DNA from 3 places in the Gottfriedia sp. ABJ_BB2_2 genome. Region 1 is predicted to be linked to each of the others. Evidence: predicted binding sites of a transcription regulator. Region 1 holds the regulator's gene; each other region holds the start of a gene.

Evidence for each region. Region 1 encodes Rex, which represses fermentation and respiration genes when NADH is low (regulators of the CRP and FNR family bind a similar motif). Its sites were predicted from a motif close to TTGTGAAATATTTCACAA; they were not measured.
Region 2: the regulator Rex is predicted to act here: its motif matches at 3,934-3,951, upstream of ACX6U0_RS12180 (cytochrome ubiquinol oxidase subunit I).
Region 3: the regulator Rex is predicted to act here: its motif matches at 2,414-2,431, upstream of ACX6U0_RS17160 (formate/nitrite transporter family protein).

The regions. Positions count from the first base shown of each region.
Region 1 covers NZ_JBVFKR010000018.1:12,318-18,920, reverse strand. The annotation lists gene ACX6U0_RS20955 (ABC transporter ATP-binding protein) at 91-2,019, opposite strand; gene ACX6U0_RS20950 (redox-sensing transcriptional repressor Rex) at 2,187-2,813, shown strand; gene ACX6U0_RS20945 (lysostaphin resistance A-like protein) at 2,848-3,534, opposite strand; gene groES (co-chaperone GroES) at 3,813-4,097, shown strand; gene groL (chaperonin GroEL) at 4,156-5,781, shown strand; gene ACX6U0_RS20930 (ATP-dependent DNA ligase) at 5,879-6,603, opposite strand, start outside.
Region 2 covers NZ_JBVFKR010000004.1:277,902-284,504, reverse strand. The annotation lists gene cydD (thiol reductant ABC exporter subunit CydD) at 1-1,338, opposite strand, end outside; gene cydB (cytochrome d ubiquinol oxidase subunit II) at 1,338-2,351, opposite strand; gene ACX6U0_RS12180 (cytochrome ubiquinol oxidase subunit I) at 2,348-3,742, opposite strand; gene ACX6U0_RS12175 (YitT family protein) at 4,129-5,004, opposite strand; gene ypeB (germination protein YpeB) at 5,170-6,510, opposite strand; gene sleB (spore cortex-lytic enzyme) at 6,523-6,603, opposite strand, start outside.
Region 3 covers NZ_JBVFKR010000009.1:60,903-67,505, reverse strand. The annotation lists gene ACX6U0_RS17180 (3-hydroxyacyl-CoA dehydrogenase/enoyl-CoA hydratase family protein) at 1-354, opposite strand, end outside; gene ACX6U0_RS17175 (YuzL family protein) at 572-712, shown strand; gene ACX6U0_RS17170 (proline dehydrogenase family protein) at 895-1,812, opposite strand; gene ACX6U0_RS17165 (DUF2573 family protein) at 2,002-2,262, opposite strand; gene ACX6U0_RS17160 (formate/nitrite transporter family protein) at 2,505-3,308, shown strand; gene ACX6U0_RS17155 (GDSL-type esterase/lipase family protein) at 3,432-4,241, shown strand; gene ACX6U0_RS17150 (ABC transporter ATP-binding protein) at 4,234-5,151, shown strand; gene ACX6U0_RS17145 (ABC transporter permease subunit) at 5,144-6,139, shown strand; gene ACX6U0_RS17140 (cation diffusion facilitator family transporter) at 6,203-6,603, opposite strand, start outside.

The DNA of each region.
Region 1 (6,603 bases):
CTGTGTAAAAGCTTAAAAATTTCAAATTCTTTGTGGATAATCATGTAGATAAATAAAAAACGGATCGCTTTTTGCGAATCCGTTCTTTGTTTATTCTTGTAAGTTCTCCCATTCTTCCATCAGAGACATTAAATTTGATTCATAATCATTTTTCTTAATGGTTAGCTCTTGAACGAGTTGAAAATCTCCGTAAACTTCTGGTTTACATAGTTCAAGTTCGATTTGTTCAATTTCTTTTTCGATACTTGAAATACTACTTTCAATCTCTTCTATACGACGTTGTGTTTGGCGTAGCTTTTTCTTTAACTCTTTATCCTGTTGATAATCTGAAATTGGTTGCTGATTAGTTTGACGAATCTGATTTTCGGAGTTTTCCTTTTCAGCCAGTTCCTTTTCATAAGCTTCATTTTTCTTGAATAAATAATAATCATAGTCGCCTAGGTAAGGAGTTAAACCTTCTTTTGCAAGTTCAAATGTTTTTGTGGATAACCTGTTCATAAAGTATCGATCATGGGATACAAATAAAATCGTTCCTGGATAATCTAAAAGAGCATTCTCTAATACTTCCTTACTATCTAAATCTAAGTGATTCGTTGGCTCATCCAGAATTAAGAAGTTTGCTTTTTTCATCATAAGCTTTGCAAGAGCCAATCTAGCTTTCTCTCCACCACTTAAAGACGAGACATTTTTCGTAACGTCGTCCCCAGAGAATAAAAAGTTACCTAAGATTGTTCTAATTTCTTGTTCAGCTTTTAATGGATATTCATCCCATAACTCATCAAGTACTCTTTTGTTTGACGTTAATTTAGCTTGCTCTTGGTCGTAGTAACCGATAAAAACATTTGCTCCGAAATCTATACTGCCTTGTAGCTTTTCTAAATCTCCAATGATCGTTTTAAGTAATGTAGATTTTCCAACTCCATTCGGACCTACAAGGGCAACACTATCCCCACGATTTAGAACAAATTGCATTGATTGATCGATAGTCGGTACACGGTCGTAACCAATGAAAAGGTCTTTCACGTTAAGTACATCATTTCCACTTTGTTTTTCAATTGTAAATGAAAAATTGGCAGAAGACTCATCTCCTTGTGGTTTATCCACTCTGACCATTCGATCTAGTTGCTTTCTACGGCTTTGAGCTCTTTTAGTAGTAGAAGCACGTGCGATATTTCTCTGAACAAAATCTTCGAGTTTAGCGATTTGTTCTTGTTGTTTTTCAAATTGCTTTAAATCTTGTTCATATTGAGCAGCTTTAAGTTCTAAATGCTTACTATAATTTCCCACATATCTTTGATGCTTGTGGTTTGAAATTTCATAAACGATATTTACAACTTGATCAAGAAAATATCGATCATGTGACACAATTAATACAGCACCAGGGTAGGATTGTAAATAACGTTCAAGCCAGCTAAGCGTATCAATGTCTAAATGGTTCGTAGGCTCGTCCAGAATTAATAAATCTGGTTTTGTTAGTAATAGCTTACCTAATGCAAGTCTCGTTTTCTGGCCACCACTTAATGATGATATTTTTGTATGATAATCTTCATTTGAAAAGCCAAGACCACTAATAATCGAACGGATATCTGCTTCAAACTGATATCCACCATTTTCTTTAAATGTAAATTGAAGATGATCATATTCGTTTACAATCTTATCGTAAACTGCTTGATTTGAATAAACATCTTCTTGGGTCATTTTATGTTCTAGCTTTCTCATGTTATCCTGCATCTCTACTAAATGGCTGAATACAGAGTAGTATTCTTCCCATATAGAGCGATCACTTTGTAATCCAGAGTTTTGAGCTAGATATCCAATCGTGACATCTTTTGGTTTAATTAATTCGCCGCCATCATACGATATTTCACCAGCGATAATTTTTAAAAGAGTAGACTTACCGGCACCATTTCGACCAACAATTGCTACTCGATCATTTGTCTGAACTTCTAATTTAATATTTGAAAGTATAATGTCACTACCAAAGTATTTGGAGACATTATTAACTTGTAATAGGATCAAGATATTCACCTCATTGCAAAATTTTTTATCTATTAAACTGTTTACTGTCAAAATTCATAAATATAGTGTATATTTTACAGTAGAACAAGTACTTTATTACTAAAATGAAGGCTATTTACACAATATAGTAAAAAGAATTACAGTAACAGTAAGTGGGGGATTGTAAAATGGAGTCGGAACAAATTAAAATTCCACAAGCTACTGCTAAACGTCTACCTTTATATTACCGTTTTATAAAGAATTTGTCTTTATCAGGTAAACAAAGAGTTTCTTCAGCAGAGTTAAGTGAAGCAGTAAAAGTAGATTCCGCTACAATTAGAAGAGATTTTTCGTATTTTGGTGCCTTAGGAAAAAAAGGGTATGGCTATAATGTAAATTATTTATTAACTTTTTTCTCGAAAGCGCTTAACCAACACGAAGTAATGAAAGTAGCGTTAATCGGTGTGGGTAATTTAGGAACCGCATTTTTACATTATAATTTTATAAAAAACAATAATACTAAGATTGAAATGGCGTTTGATATCGATCCAATGAAGATTGGAACAGAAATAGGTGGAGTTCCAGTCTATAATCTTGATAAATTAGAAGAAATAATGAACGATGACATTCAAATTGTCATTTTAACTGTTCCTGCCCAAGTCGCTCAGTCGATTGCAGACCGTTTAAAAGGTAAAAATATAAGAGGTATTTTAAATTTTACACCGGCACGTATTAGTGTTCCGGAACATATTAGAATACATCATATTGACTTGGCTGTTGAATTACAAACACTAGCATACTTCTTACAACAATAAGGAAATTAAAAACCCCCAATCGAATGGGGGTTTTTTAATAGATGAAATGAAATAATTTAATTTGTTGAAATACGACAAATGAGTTCATAAACATATGAGTTAAAATTGGGACTAAAATCGAATTTGTTCGTTTATATAGATAACAAAATATAAATCCGATCAGAAAATAAGATAAAAAGAATGGCAAGTCGCCGTGCATGAAAGCAAAAATAATTGAACTAATACTAGCAGAAACAATAAATGGAAAACGTTCAAATAGCTTTTTAAAAATAATACGACGGAATACGATTTCTTCCAATATCGGTGCAATTAAACTTGGAATGACGATAAAAGCTGGGTTTAGCTTAGCGATATTAATAATGTTCTGGGTGTTTTCTGACCCTTTATCTAAATCAAAAACTAAAATTAAAATGAGATTACACACTATTTGAGTAAACATTGTGACAGCATAACCTAATAAAGCCCATTTTAATATTTTCATCGTAAAACTAAATGAAAGATTTTTTATTCCAATCGAAATCGGACCTCTTAATAAAATGAAAATAATTAGGAGACCAGTAATAAAACTAATACATCCCCATAAACCAACTGCTTCGATTTTAGCAGTCTCTTTGTCCAAACCTTCGTATAAACTACTGTCTAATAGAAAACGAACACCATACAATCCTGAATACTGAATCAAAACATACGTTAATAAAATCCATAAATCTCTTGTTTTCAAAACGATAACTCCTTTGTGTTGATATTTTCATAACCCAAAGGTTTATATAACAACATGTACATTATTGTACTCGTTTAAGGAGGTTCTTAAAAGGTATTTACATATTTTTATTAAACTTCCTTAAAATACGTTGATTAAAATTAATAAATTTCGACAAGAAAAGTGCTAGCTTCGGACTTGCAAAATCTCATGATATTATTTAAACTAATAATTGTGTTAGCACTCAATATTAATGAGTGCTAAAAAATAATGATTAGATTATTGAGGAGGTATTACACATGTTAAAACCACTAGGTGATCGTGTTGTAATTGAGCTTGTTGAGTCTGAAGAAAAAACTGCTAGCGGTATCGTATTACCAGGTAGTGCACAAGAAAAGCCACAAGAGGGCAAAGTTGTTGCAGTAGGTACTGGACGTGTACTTGAAAACGGCGAGCGCGTTGCTTTAGAAGTATCTGTAGGTGACCGCATCATCTTCTCTAAATACTCTGGTACTGAAGTTAAATATGCTGGTACTGAATACCTTGTACTTCGCGAAAACGATATTCTGGCAATTATAGGTTAATTAAATAAAATACTTAGGTTATTAAAATAATTTTTAAAATTTTAAGGAGGTCATTTTAATGGCAAAGGACATTAGATTTGGTGAAGAAGCACGTCGCGCAATGCTACGTGGTGTAGATGCTTTAGCTGATGCTGTAAAAGTAACATTAGGACCAAAAGGACGTAACGTAGTTCTTGAGAAAAAATTTGGTTCTCCATTAATTACAAATGATGGTGTAACAATCGCAAAAGAAATTGAATTAGAAGATGCGTTTGAAAACATGGGTGCTAAATTAGTAGCAGAAGTTGCTAGCAAAACGAATGAAATTGCTGGGGACGGTACAACAACTGCAACTGTATTAGCACAAGCGATGATTCGTGAAGGTCTTAAAAACGTTACAGCTGGTGCAAACCCAATGGGTATCCGTAAAGGTATCGAAAAAGCTGTTGCTGTTGCACTTGAAGAATTAAAAACGATTTCTAAACCAATCGAAGGCAAAGAATCTATTGCTCAAGTAGCTGCAATTTCTTCTGCTGATCCAGAAGTGGGCGATTTAATCGCTGAAGCAATGGAACGTGTTGGTAACGATGGAGTTATTACACTTGAAGAATCAAAAGGTTTCACAACTGAATTAGAAGTGGTAGAAGGTATGCAATTTGATCGTGGATACTCTTCACCTTACATGGTTACAAATTCAGATAAAATGGTAGCTGAATTAGAAAACCCATATATTTTAATTACTGATAAAAAAGTAACAAATATTCAAGAAATCTTACCAGTCCTTGAGCAAGTAGTTCAACAAGGTAAGCCATTATTAATTATTGCTGAAGATGTTGAAGGTGAAGCACAAGCTACAATCATCGTTAACAAATTACGTGGCACATTTAATGCTGTAACTGTAAAAGCTCCAGGATTTGGTGACCGCCGTAAAGCAATGTTAGAAGATATCGCAGTATTAACTGGCGGTGAAGTAATTACAGAAGAATTAGGATTAGATCTTAAAACGACTAATATTACTCAATTAGGCCGTGCTTCAAAAGTTGTTGTAACAAAAGAAAATACAACAATCGTTGAAGGTGCTGGTGAAACTGAAGCAATTCAAAGACGTATTGGTTTAATTCGTGCTCAATTAGAAGAAACTACTTCTGAATTTGATCGTGAAAAATTACAAGAGCGTCTTGCAAAATTAGCTGGTGGCGTAGCAGTAATCAAAGTTGGTGCAGCAACTGAAACTGAGCTAAAAGAACGTAAATTACGTATTGAAGATGCTTTAAACTCAACACGTGCTGCAGTAGAAGAAGGTATTGTAGCTGGTGGTGGTACTGCATTAATGAGCGTATTCAATAAAGTAGCTGCAATTGAAGCTGAAGGTGATGTTGCTACAGGTATCAACATCGTATTACGTGCGCTTGAAGCACCAGTTCGTCAAATTGCAACAAATGCTGGTTTAGAAGGATCAGTAATTATCGAGAAATTAAAATCTGCTGAAGTTGGCGTTGGTTTCAATGCTGCTAACGGACAATGGGTAAACATGATTGAAGAAGGAATCGTTGACCCAACTAAAGTAACACGTTCTGCACTTCAAAATGCAGCATCTGTTTCTGCAATGTTCTTAACAACTGAAGCTGTTGTAGCTGACCTACCTGAGAAAAATGCTCCTGCAATGCCTGACATGGGCGGCATGGGTATGGGCGGCATGATGTAATATCATCCCCTTAATAAAAACCCCGTAAACATTGTTTACGGGGTTTTACTTTACTATATTTTAAAAAGAAAAACCCCTCCAAGGGGGTTAAGTTCACTTATACGATAAAATCATCAAATATCGGATCAATTAACTCGCCATTGCTTAACTGACCTCTATTTTTAATTTTACATTTGATAAAAGGTTCAACATAGGTGTAGATTTTGTCTTCGCCAGTTTTTATATGCTTTGTAACACTGAAAAATGCTTTTCTTTGTCCATTATTCATTCCAAATTCTACGATGCCGACATTTTCAAATTGATTGTTTTTATATTCAGAGATTAATAATCCCATACCTTGTTTTTTATACCCAGTAATGTAGTAAACATTGTACTTCCAATTAATTACTTTTAACCAATTCAAAGATCGGTGAGCTGGTATATAAAAAGAATCTTTTGATTTTGCGACAATCCCTTCAAGGCCAAGCTCTTTAATTTGTTCAAACAACGTTATACCATCTGATTCAATAAAGAAGCTTTTCTTAATGAATTGTTGGTCTTTCAGTACGTCAGCAAGAATTTCTTTTCTAGTCGATAAAGGTTCTTTCATCAAATTTCGTTTTCTAATTCGTAATATATCAAAAACGATGTATGTTAATGGGAACTCTTTACTTCCCTGAATAATTTTATGTTCTTGAATTGTATTTACTCGATTTAAGGCAGCTTCATAATCCTCTTGGCCATCGTTATAACAAACGAGTACGCCGTCCAAATAACAATCATCTAATTCAATAATGTCAAGTTCGGGTATTCTACCTGTTAATTCCGTACCATTTTCCGTGT
Region 2 (6,603 bases), on a different contig from region 1:
AGCTTCTTCACATGCTTTTTTTACTTCTTCCGTTGACGCATTCGGTTGATAAAAACGAATATTCTCGCTTAAAGTTTTAGAAAAGATATAGGGGTGTTGCGGAATGTAGAGTAATTGTTTTTGCCAATCTTTTAATTGCAGATGAGAAAATTGTTTCCCTGAAATATTTATCTCGCCTTTTGAAGGTTCTAAAAATCCACCAATTAAATCAATCAATGTGGATTTACCCGAACCACTCTCACCTACAATTCCTATTTTCTGAAAGCCATTAAAACTCACATTTATATCTTTTAATACGACTGGCGTATCTTTATCAATTTCTACTGTAATATCATTTAATGTAAGAAAACTATCATGTTTCCAATCTTCAATAGTTGTATTTAATTGATCTTTAAATTCATATTCATCTAAAACAGCTTGCATCGCTTTACCCGCTTCTTGACCATTCAGTGTTGCGTGATAATCTGTTCCGACTTCACGTACAGGTAAAAAATATTCGGGAGCAAGAATTAAAATTGTTAGTGCTGGACCAAATAGAATTTCACCTTCAATTAATCTCAAGCCTAAAAATACTGCAACTGTTGCGATTGAAAGCATAGTAAAAAGGTCGAGTGCAAATGATGATAAAAAAGCAACTTTTAAAGTGCTCATAGTCGCTTTACGATAACGCTCGCTCACAGAATCAATTTGATGAATATGATTACGACTAATCCCTAAATATTTCAAAGTCTCTAATCCTCTTAATGAGTCAGTAAAATGGTTTGATAAAAGTCGATATACCTTCCATTGTTTATCTGCTTTCTTTTTAGCAGCTAAACCTAGTAAAATCATAAATACAATTAATATTGGAAAAGTAACGATTAAAATAATGGCGGAAAGCTTATCAACAAAGAAAATATATAATGCAACCAGTGGCGTAATAATTGCTAGGTTAATCATTTTAGCAGGAACAATCTCTAAATATTGTTTTAATTGAACTGACCCTTCCATTATTAATGTAACGATATTTCCAGTCCCATTTTTTTTAGCAAATCTTGGGCCAAGTTTAAAAAGCTTATCAAGAACTTTCATTTTTAATTCACTTACAGCAAGGTCAGCAAAACGTTCAGAATACTTTTGTTTAATTGAATTGATGATATACCGACAAATGAAAGCGATAATGAAGAAAATAGTAGCGTAAAATATTTCGCTACTACTTTTCCCATTAAATAAACTAACAATTGCTTTTGAAAGCATATATGCTTGAACGACTATGGCCGTCCCTTGAATAACAGTTAATGCGATTAATAGAATGAATAACTTCGACATTCCATTATATTTAAGCAGATTTTTTCCCATTAATATGTCAAATCCTTCTCGTCTACACGTTTTCTAAACACATAGTAACTCCAAATCTGGTATCCGAGTACAAATGGTAATAATGTACACGAAACGATTGTCATAACTTTTAATGAATACGGACCCGAAGATGCATTATAAACAGTTAAATCATATGCATTTTTTATCGAGCTCACCATCACTCTTGGAAACAATGCAGTAAATATCGTACTTATTGTTAATGCAATCCCTAAACCTGTCATAGCAAATGACCAACCATCTCTCTGTTTAGAGATAAAGAATGCCGCAAGTACATAGGCTACAACGATACATAAAATTAGTGGTACTGTAACTTGTGCTCTAACTGAAAACAAATCAGTCTCGAAATATGATAAAACAGTAAATATGATTAATGAAATAAGTACAGGTAATATTAATTTACTAGCAAATGTTCGAGCACGAGACCTTAGATCTCCTACTGTTTTTAACGTTAAGAACAATACACCATGTAGCAAACATAAAAGTGTCACGGTTACTCCGCCAACTACTGAATAAGTATTTACATAGTCTGAAAAGCTAGCAGTTATATTCATATTTTTATCAATTGGCATTCCACGCAGTATGCTTGTAAACAAAACGCCAAATAAAAATGGTGGTAATAAACTTCCGAAGAAAATGACCCAATCCCATGTTTTTGCCCACTTAGGACTATCCACTTTCCCTCTAAATTCAAAGGCCACACCACGACCAATTAAAGCCATCAATACGAATACAAATGGAATATAGTACCCACTAAACATCGTCGCATACCAGTGAGGAAAGGCTGCAAATATTGCGCCTCCTGCAGTTAATAACCATACCTCATTCGCATCCCAAAATGGACCGATTGTATTAATTAAGATTCTTCTCTCTGTATCATTTTTAGCAAGTAACTTTGTAGATATACCTACGCCAAAATCGAAACCCTCTAAGAAAAAGAAGCCTATAAATAATATTGCTACAAGTAAAAACCATAATTCATTCAGTTCTATCATAGGATTGAAGCCTCCCTTGCAAATGGATCAACGTTTGACTCATTATCTTTTACTCCGTGATCCGTTCCTTTCTTTATTTCCTTAACAAAGAGATAAACTAAAACCGCTGCTAAAATAGCATACATTGTTGTAAATGTTGTTAAGGAGAAGATTAATGATCCTTTTGTAACATTAGGTGAAACAGAAGCAGAAGTTGTCATTAATCCAAAAACTGTCCATGGTTGTCGACCTACTTCCGTCATAATCCAACCGGCTGAGTTTGCAATGAATGGTAAAGATATTAAAAATATCGTTGCCTTCAGAAAGTAATTCTTTGACTCTAATTTCTTACGGTAGCTATATAATAAGCCTAAGCATGACATCAAAATCATAACCATGCCTGCTCCAGCCATAATTCTAAAGCTCCAGAATGTTGTATTAACGGGTGGAATATAGTTGCCTGGACCATATAATTTCTCATACTCTGCTTGCAATGTATTCATCCCAGGTACTTTACCTTCAAACTTTTCATAAGCAAGGTAACTTAATAAGTAAGGAACCTCAACTTCAAATTTATTTTCTTTATTTTTCGAATCAATTAATCCAAAAACCATCCAACCTGCTGGGTCGCCACTATCTTCCCATAACCCTTCACTTGCAGCCATTTTCATTGGTTGTGACTCCATTAAATGCTTCGCCTGCGAATGGCCACTAAACGCTATACCAATACCAGCAACTAACGCAACAATCATTCCAAGGTTAAATGCTTTTTTAAATAGTTCTGTTTCTTGCTTTTTTAAAATTTTATAAGCACTAACACCGGCAACAAATAATGAACCTGTAGCTAAAGCACCGGCAATTGTATGCGGAAACTCAACTAATAGCTGAGGATTTGTAATGAGTGCAAAGAAATCATTCATTTCTGCACGACCGTTATGAATCGTAAAACCTACAGGTTCTTGCATAAATGAGTTTGCCGCCAATATCCAAAAGGCAGACATCAACGTACCAAAAAATACTAACCAAATACACATTAAATGTAATTTTTTATGAAGACGATCCCATCCAAATATCCAAATCCCTAAAAATGTCGATTCCATAAAAAATGCTAAAAGTGCTTCAATTGCTAAAGGTGCGCCAAACACGTCACCTACAAAACGTGAATACTCAGACCAATTCATACCAAACTGGAATTCTTGAATAATACCTGTTACTACTCCTACAGCAAAGTTAATTAAAAATAAGTGCCCAAAGAATTTTGTTAATTTTTTATAAGTTTCATTTTTACGATAAACATACAATGTTTCAAGACATGCAACCATAAATGCTAAACCTATTGAAAGTGGTACAAATAAAAAGTGAAAAACCGTTGTTGAACCAAACTGTAATCGTGCAAGTTCTAACATGCTCACATTACTTCCTCCTTTATTATGAAACTTTTTCACAAAGTGTGATAAGTTTAACTAAAATAATTAGAACAACGTTAGAGCAAATCATTTTCATAGAATCCTTTAACCATTTATGTTCTTATCTATAGTTTACTTCTGATAATTCGAATTGCCTCAATATTATATGTCTACTTTTTGTCTGTTCATTGTCTATTTTGTGACATTATTCACAAATTAGTTGATAATTTTAACATTCCATATTGCTAAGGGGTTAATCAACTAATCTTACATTTATATTGTTGCTTGATTTTTATAACAAAAAAATAAACCATTTCACGATTCGAAATGGTCTTTTATGTAGTTTACTTAAAATAGATAAACACCAAATTAGTTGATATGTTTATTATTTCTTAATGTGCTGCTTTACTTTTAAATCTTCCGCCTCTTACTTCAGCAATATCCGCAATTGCTAAAAAAGCAGTTGGATCAATATCATCGACTAGGTCCTTGATTTCTGCTTCTTCTAGTCGTGTAACAACACAAAAGATTACTTTCGTATCATTCCTACAAAAAGCCCCTTCACCATTAATATATGTAACACCTCGACCTAACCTTGATAATATCGCTTCTCCTATCTCAATACTTTTGTCACTAATAATCCAAACAGATTTAGATTGTTCTAATCCATCTACTACAATATCAATCGTTTTAAATGCAATGACATAGGCTAAAATAGAATACATTGCTCTATCCCATGTAAAAACATAACCTGCTGTTCCTAAAATAAATAAGTTGAAGATCAAGATAATTTGACCGACTGAAAATGGAATCTTTTGATTAATGATGATTGCCAGTATTTCAATTCCATCTAATGCTCCACCATACCGGATGGCTAATCCGACACCAATTCCTAGAATAATTCCGCCAAAAATTGTTGCGAGAAGAATATCGTCTGTAAAAGCCGGTACCGGATGAAATCTTGATGTGAAATAGGATAATACAATGATTCCGAAAATAGTGGAAAAGGCAAATGTTTTCCCTATTTGCTTATAACCTAAATAGAAAAAAGGAATATTTAAAACAAATATAAAAATTCCTAATGGTAAACCTGTTAGGTTTGAAATCATAATAGAAATCCCGGTAATACCTCCATCAATAACATCATTAGGTACTAAAAAAATTTCTAATGCTACGGCTACGAGAATTGCCCCAACACACATTGCAATTGCATTTTTTAAAATCTTTACTTTTTTTGATTTTCGATTAGAAGGATTCATTTCTGTCATATACAGTTCCGTCCTAAGTATTTTTTTCTTTTCCAAATAAAACATATAGTTAATGTTCGCAGGAAGTTCTCAAATTATTCTTTTCTAATTCTTAATCAATCTAAATCTCTTACTACAAAAAAAGAAAAACCTTAGTTACATAATTCTAAGGTTTTTCTATGTTATTTAATCAAAATTTTCTACAACATTATTTAGTTTTTTAATTTGTTCCTCAACAGCTGTATTTGCATTTATAAAGACTTGATAGGTATCGTTACCTCTTGTTCCAACAAATTCATAACATAGTATTTCTTGATTTAATTTATTTAAAATGATGGCTTTTCTTTCCTCCATTATTTTCATATTAGAATTCACGCTTTTACGTGCTTCCTCAATCGAAATTTTAGGTTCTGGAATTTTTCTTATAGTGTAAGCTGCTAAATAATTTTTTGCAGAAAATCCAACGATACTTCCATCATCTAATGCTATCTTCATCGTAATAGATTCTGGATAGATTCTAACGTTATTTACTTTTGAAACATACGTAAAGACACCAATTGTATCATACTGTGAACTTTGAGTGAGCTCCATGTTTGGATACTTATTTCTCTCTAAAAATTTCAAACCATTTAGTGAAGCTTTGTTTAAATCAATTTTTTGCTTTCCTATTTCACGATTACTAATTACCCAAAGTGGATAGCCACCTTTTTCCGTAATATCCATATATATTTCATTTTTCTGTTTTGGATCAGTAATTTCTAAACTATAATAATGATCCTTTAACTTCTCTCCTGTATGGCTAACTTTTATTTTCTCCGTACCATTTAATTCAAGAAACTTCTTCGCAATTTTTTTCGCTTGACTTTTCGTAATATCTTCACCTTTTACATTCGCAAGATTATTGCGGTTCACTTTAAAGTTTGTTAGTGCGGGATCCATATTTGCATCCGAGTACGAAGCAACGCTACTTTCCACTGACTTAAATCCGTCAATAATGACATTATTTTTTGGGTTTTGTTCTTTAGCATAAGCAAGCTCTACATCCATCCATCTTAATTTATCTTCAAAGACCAAATGTTGTACTTTTCTTAGCTCACCTTGTATTTCTGCAGAATTATCATATAGCCTTTGAAGTGTCGCATACTCTTTTTCACTTAATGGCTCCTTATCAAGGTCGCGAACAGCAGTCCGATAACTAAAATCACCAATGTTACTTAAAAACTCTTCTGTTTTATTAATAGGTAATAATCTTAAAGGAAGTTGCCCTACATTTGAATGTGCTTGAGATGTAAGACCCCAAACTTCTACTAATGCAGGGGACAATGATGTTTTTGACTTCATTGCTAAAGTGTCACCAATCTTATCATGAAGTAAATCTACTTCATAAGTCAGTTCATGAAATGCTCGTTGATAATTATTTTCTGCCTGAATCTTAACCGCCCTTTTTTCTTCACGTTCTGAATAGCCCCAGAAAGCTGTACCTATTAGACCTATTGATAACACACCAATTAATATTCCTTTCAACATAGAACCAACCTCCTATCTACAAAAAATATGATTACCGATTGTTTTAATTTGTGGGCGACTCCATATCCAAGCACTTGTTGCAGTTTTAGGATT
Region 3 (6,603 bases), on a different contig from region 1:
TAATACTTGTTTTTTTATCGCTAAATTTTCAACTACTACCTCAATGACCCAGTCAACTTCACTTAAACGACTCATGTCATCTTCAAAATTTCCAGCTTCAATTAAAGCTAAATTTTTCTTTGAGGCTAGAGGAGCTGGTTTTTGTTTTAATAATTTTTGAATAGCCGTTTGACTAAAACGATTACGAAATTCTTTAGATTGGGTAGTAAGACCTTTTGCAGTATCTTCCTCAGATAATTCTCTTGGAACAATATCAAGAAGTAATGTTGGAATACCTATATTCGCTAAGTGTGCTGCAATACCTGAACCCATCACACCCGAGCCGAGTACAGCGGCTTTTTTAATTCTTTGGATCATATGCATTTCTCCTCCTTGTTTCTTGAATGAATACTCATTCACTTTCAAGATAGAATTTCCCCATCGCAAATGAGCTCTACTTTCACTATATGCTAAATTCTAATTTTTCGCAATAAACAAAAAGTTTAAATTAATATTTTTTTATTTTTAGCCAATCCCTTTTTACTAATAAGATTACTGTATTAGGTTAGTCTAATGAATGGAGGTGATTACTATGCGACGGAAGAGAAATCCATCTAAGGGTGCAGTTAGTGCAGCAAGTGTACAAGGAAATGCAGGTCATGGAGATCAAAAGCAGGAAAAAGGAAAACAAAGTAACAACCAGCAGTACGGACGAGAAAATATGGGTCAATAAGAATATTTTTTTACTAAGGTTTTTTCCATAGACTAGGACCATGAAATAATAAAAAATAATGTTGTTTTGTTTTTGAATTTATATTAAGGTCGATTCACAAATAATCCTGTATAAAAAGAAAAAAGAGACTGTTGAAATAAGGATCTCGGACAATCCTCTTTTCAGCAGTCTCTTTCAATTCATTATTTACTGAACATACCTTTTAACACGAAAGCTACGTTAGCTGGACGTTCAGCTAAACGACGCATGAAGTATCCATACCAGTCAGTACCATAAGGCACGTAAACACGCATATTATAGCCTTCTTTAACAAGCTCTAATTGGCGTTCAACACGAATACCATATAACATTTGGAATTCGAACTGATCGTTAGGGATATTATGTTCTTTTACTAATTGCTTAGTATATTCAATCATAGCTTCATCGTGAGAAGCAATCGCAGTAAAGTTACCGTTTAATAAGTGCATTTTAATGATTTTTTTGAAGTTCTCATCAACGTCTTTTTTGTCTGGGAATGCAACTTCTGCAGGTTCTTTATATGCACCTTTAACTAGACGTAAGTTTGGATTTAAACTATTTAAATCATTGATATCGTTTTCAGTTCTGTATAAATAAGCTTGAATTACAGTACCGATATTATCGTACTCAGATTTTAATTGTTTAAATATGCGAATTGTTTTTTCACAACGAGTAAAGTCTTCCATATCAATCGTTACAAACACATTGTGTTTTGTAGCAACTTCAAGAATTCGACGCATATTTCCTAATACAAGCTCGTCCGAAATATCAAGACCCATTGAAGTCATCTTTAATGAAAGTTGTGAATTTAAATTATTTTTGCCGATTGCTTCAATTGCTTCGATACAATGATCAGTCATTTCGTTTGCTTCTTCAACCGTATCAACGAATTCACCTAAATAATCAATTGTAACCTTTAAATCTTTTTTATTTAAATCTTGGATTACTCTAGTTGCTAAATCAATTGTTTCCCCAGCAACGAAACGAGCTGCACCAAAACGAAGACCGTATTTCTTTGCCATCTTCGTTAAAAATTTATTTTTTGACATGAATAAAAAAGTATTTTTCATCAATTGTTCCATCTCTTAACCCCCAAATTCTTAAATCGTACTTCTCTCTCTATCTAATACTAATGTATCATTTAATGAATATCGTTAAAACATTTTTTTAGCAAATTGTCGAATTTTGTGTAAACTAAAAACGCTTTCTAAATATTATATTATCATAACTTTAGTCATCAGTCATCCATACGACGTCCTAAAACTTATTACCTATTTTTTCTTATTTGCTATTTCGTCTCGGTGTTGTTCATTTAATGTTTTTATTTCTTTAATTAAATGAACCATTTCTTCCTTCGCTTCTGGGTATGTTTCATTCCAATGTTTCGCCAATGGAGGCATAGATTTAGATATATATGTGTACATGATCCACTTCTCTACTTTTTCTTGTTTTTCCTCAGACCATTCTCCAAGCATTAATTCTGTATATTTCTTAATTAGTGCTTCAAATTTTTGTTCAAATTCCTTTTGCATAAAACTCACCTCTCCTACATACTGCATAACTTTTTAAAATGTATTCTGATACACGAAATTATATTATACATTCGCAAATAATAAAAATAGATGAATGCTAGTTTATTAATTACATTTTCATACTATATCGCATAATTTCTCATTTCACACATTGTACACACTTTCACAAACTTCCAATGAATATTGTCTTTATACTAGATGGTGTAACTATTTATAATAAGCAATGTATTGGAGTGATCATCTTGGAACGGGATAGTATTCAGTATTGCATCGAATTGGCTCTTAAAAAAAAGAATGTATTAGATCAAAATATATATAAATATGTAACTCGTGCAGCATTGGCTTCTATTTATATTAGTTTTATTTTAATTGTGTGCTTAAAATTAGCAGAAGTTTTCCGACTACAAGAATCTCTATTCACTTCAGTAGCCTATCCTTTTGTTTTCGCCACAGCACTCGTTATGATTATATATGGCGGTGGAGAACTTTTTACTAGTAATACAATGTATTTTACAATCTCTACGTTGGCTAAAAAAACAAGCAAAATTGATTTAATCAGAAACTGGATTGCATGTTACTCTGGTAATATTTTAGGATGTATTGTCTTTGCCGTCTTGTACTACTTTACTGGTTTATCCAAGGAATTTCCAATAGATCATTACTTAACAAATGTTGTTGATCACAAGATACACGCTTCTTTTATTCAATTGTTTTTTAAAGGAGTATTATGTAATTGGCTTGTTTGTCTTGCTTGTTTTTTACCAACAAGATTAAAAGACGATATGGCAAAAATGGTCATAATTTTCTTATTGGTATTTGCGTTCTTTTTTTCTGGTTATGAACATAGTGTAGCAAATATTGCCGTTTTTACATTAGCATCAATTATGCCTCATGATATAGCATTTACTTTTAGTAATGTTTTACACAATTTAGTTCCAGTTACTTTAGGTAATATTGTTGGTGGTTCTATCGGTGTTGGCGTTTGTTATTATTACTTAAACAATCGTAGCTCTGTAAATCATGAAAAATTAAAACAAATTTCATAAAGAATGATTTTTACCTAAACCTGTCCAAAAACTAAGTAGACAGGTTTTTTCGTGCAAATCTATATTTAATATGGTAATAATGTGATTATATATGAAAATTTTACCTTTTTTGGTGGTGACAAAATGAAGTATAATAAATTCGTTTATTTTATCATGATTAGTTCATTTTTGTGTTTTTTACTATTAACTTATGGATTTATAAAAGGTGCATACACAGTTTTAAATCCTCAGAAAAGCAAACTGATTGTTAGCCAAGAAAATGACACAAAACAAAGTATTCATAAGAAAGATTCAATTATGATTGTTTCATTAGGCGATTCAATTACTCGTGGGGTTGGTGATGATGAAGGACAAGGTTATGTAAGAAGAGTGAAAGAAACACTTGAAAAAGACTATGACCAATCCTCAACAATCTCTAATTTAGCAGTAAGTGGTGCAAAAACTTCAGATTTAGTCGTTCAACTTAAAAATAAAAGCGTACAAGAAGCAATTCGTTCTGCCGACACTATTATGCTCTCAATCGGAGGTAATGATTTATTTCCAGGAGCAGAACAACTAAATCAACAATTCTTACAATCTTATCGACCTGACGAAAAAACATTTCAGAAAAATCTTCAAGCGATCTTTCAACAAATACGAAAACAAAACCAGTCTGCACCTATCTATGCATTGGGTTATTACAACCCTTTTCATAATGTAGAAGGCCTAGATGCCTCTTCAAGCTTCGTTTCAAAATGGAATGAAATATTAGAACAGACAGTACTTCAGCTCGATAATGCATATGTTATACCTACTTTCGATTTATTCTACAACGAAGAAGAAAAATATTTATACACAGATCACTTCCATCCAAACAAAGCCGGATACATTGAAATGGCCAATCGCTTATCTAAAAAAATAGGAAGCCAGCTTCGAGGTGAGAAAAATGAGTAAAGTATTAAAAGTAGAAAATGTTTCTAAAGTCATAAAAGGCAAAGTACTAGTTGACAATATTTCGTTTGAAGTTAACCAAGGAGAGGTCTTTGGATTTTTAGGACCAAACGGAGCTGGAAAAACAACAACAATTCGAATGCTGGTTGGGTTAATTTCTCCATCAAAAGGAAAAATCGAGGTTGCTGGTTATCAAGTCAAAACTCACTTCAAAGAAGCGATGGAGGAAATTGGTTGTATTGTTGAAAATCCTGAGCTCTATGGTTACTTAACTGGATGGGAAAACCTTATACAGTTCGCTAGAATGTTACATATAACAGACGAGTTAAAAATCAATGAAGTAGTAAAGCTAGTAAAATTAGATGAAAGAATACATGAAAAAGTAAAAAATTATTCTCTTGGTATGAAACAAAGACTTGGAATTGCTCAAGCACTATTAGGTGATCCAAAGCTGCTTATTTTAGATGAACCTACAAATGGTTTAGATCCAGCTGGAATTCGTGAATTAAGAGAATTTATACATATGCTTGTAAAACAACATCATATCAGTGTGTTTATTTCAAGCCACTTACTTAGCGAAATTGAAATGATCTGTGACCGAGTCGGCATTATTAATAAAGGAAAAATGGTCAGAGTTTCTACAGTAAAAGAACTTGTTGAAGAAGCTGCTGAACGAGTTGAATGGAAAGTATCACCTGTGAGTAGTGCGCAAGAATTACTTTCTAATGATCCGTCCATTCAAGATGTTGTTCAAAAGGATGAAGTGATACAATGTCGCATGTCACCTGAAAAAATCCATGATTATATTCAGCTTTTTATAAATGAGTCAATACAAGTTAACGGGGTTCGTACAATGTCCGTAACATTAGAAGATTTATTTATGGAAATAACGGGAGGCGAAGCACTTGGCTGAATTAATAAGACTCGTCTTTAATGAAATTGAAAAAATGGTTCGTAAAAAAAGAATACTAGTCATTTTCCTAATTCTATCTGTCCTTATCCCGATTTTTGTCTATGCTCAGCTACAGCAAACGCAAGAAACAATTAAACGCTTAGGGACTGATGATTGGAAGGTTGCACTTCAACAAAAGATTGTTGATCAACAAAACCGCTTAAATTCATCCGGTATTCCTGAAGAATGGAAAAGCTGGTTAAAGGTCCAAATTGATCAAGAACAATACTACTTAGATAATAATATTAATCCTACAACACCTGGCGCACCGACATTCATTCGAGAGCTAATAGAACAAAGTATCGGGTGGTTACTACTACCTTTACTCGTAATGGTGATTACAATTGACATTGTCTCCGGTGAAAGAAGTGATGGAACAATCAAACTCTTACTCACACGGCCTGTTAAGCGATGGAAGGTTTTACTTAGTAAATGTATTTCAATTTATTTATTAATATCATTTCTAATCGTTTTATATGGTTTGATGGCTTATCTCGTTTCTGGGTTTGTATTTAGCTTTAAAGGATGGACTGTTCCTGTCTTAACTGGTTTTGTCATTAAAAATAACAATTTAATAACGGATTCAGTTCAACTGATACCTCAATGGAAATATGTCATTATGGCTTTTGGACTAGCGTGGTTTGTTTGTATCATTATTGGAACATTATCATTTATGGTTTCTGTGCTAGTACGAACAACACCAGCTGCGATGGGGATTATGCTAGCGGCTTTAATTACAGGAAGTGTTTTAAGTGGACTTGCAACATCATGGTCAGGTGCAAAATACTTCTTTAGTGTAAATCTTGGTCTTACTGATTATTTACAAGGTCAATTACCTTCAATAGAAGGACTGAATATGCAGTTCTCTCTCATCAATCTATCAGTTTGGGGAATAGCTGCTTTACTCATTGGATTTATTACGTTTATTAAACAAGATATGTTAGGTTAATACTAATTTTGTACTTAGCTACAAATAAAAGGTGACACTTTTAAGCGTCACCTTTTTAATTTATCATCTAAATTTACTCTTAGGTTCAACATGAATATGTGTATATTGAATACTGTGTTGCTCGTGTAGAATCATTTCGATTTGATCCGTAATGCTATGACTTTTGCTTACGTCGATTCCACCATCAACTTCTATGACTACATCGGCAATTGTTGTATTCCCATACATCCTTGCTCTTAAGTCGACAACTTTAAATACGCCTGGTACTTTTTCCACCGTTTCAGTAAATAACACCATTTCATCTGGATCAAAGCCGTCGGTTAATGAGTGGGAAGCTTCATAAAAAATCTCCCATGCTGTCTTGCATATGATACCACCAACAATGATTGCCACAATTGGATCTATAATTGGGTAGCCAAAAGATGCTCCTAATACACCTATCGTCGTTCCAAAGCTGACTAATG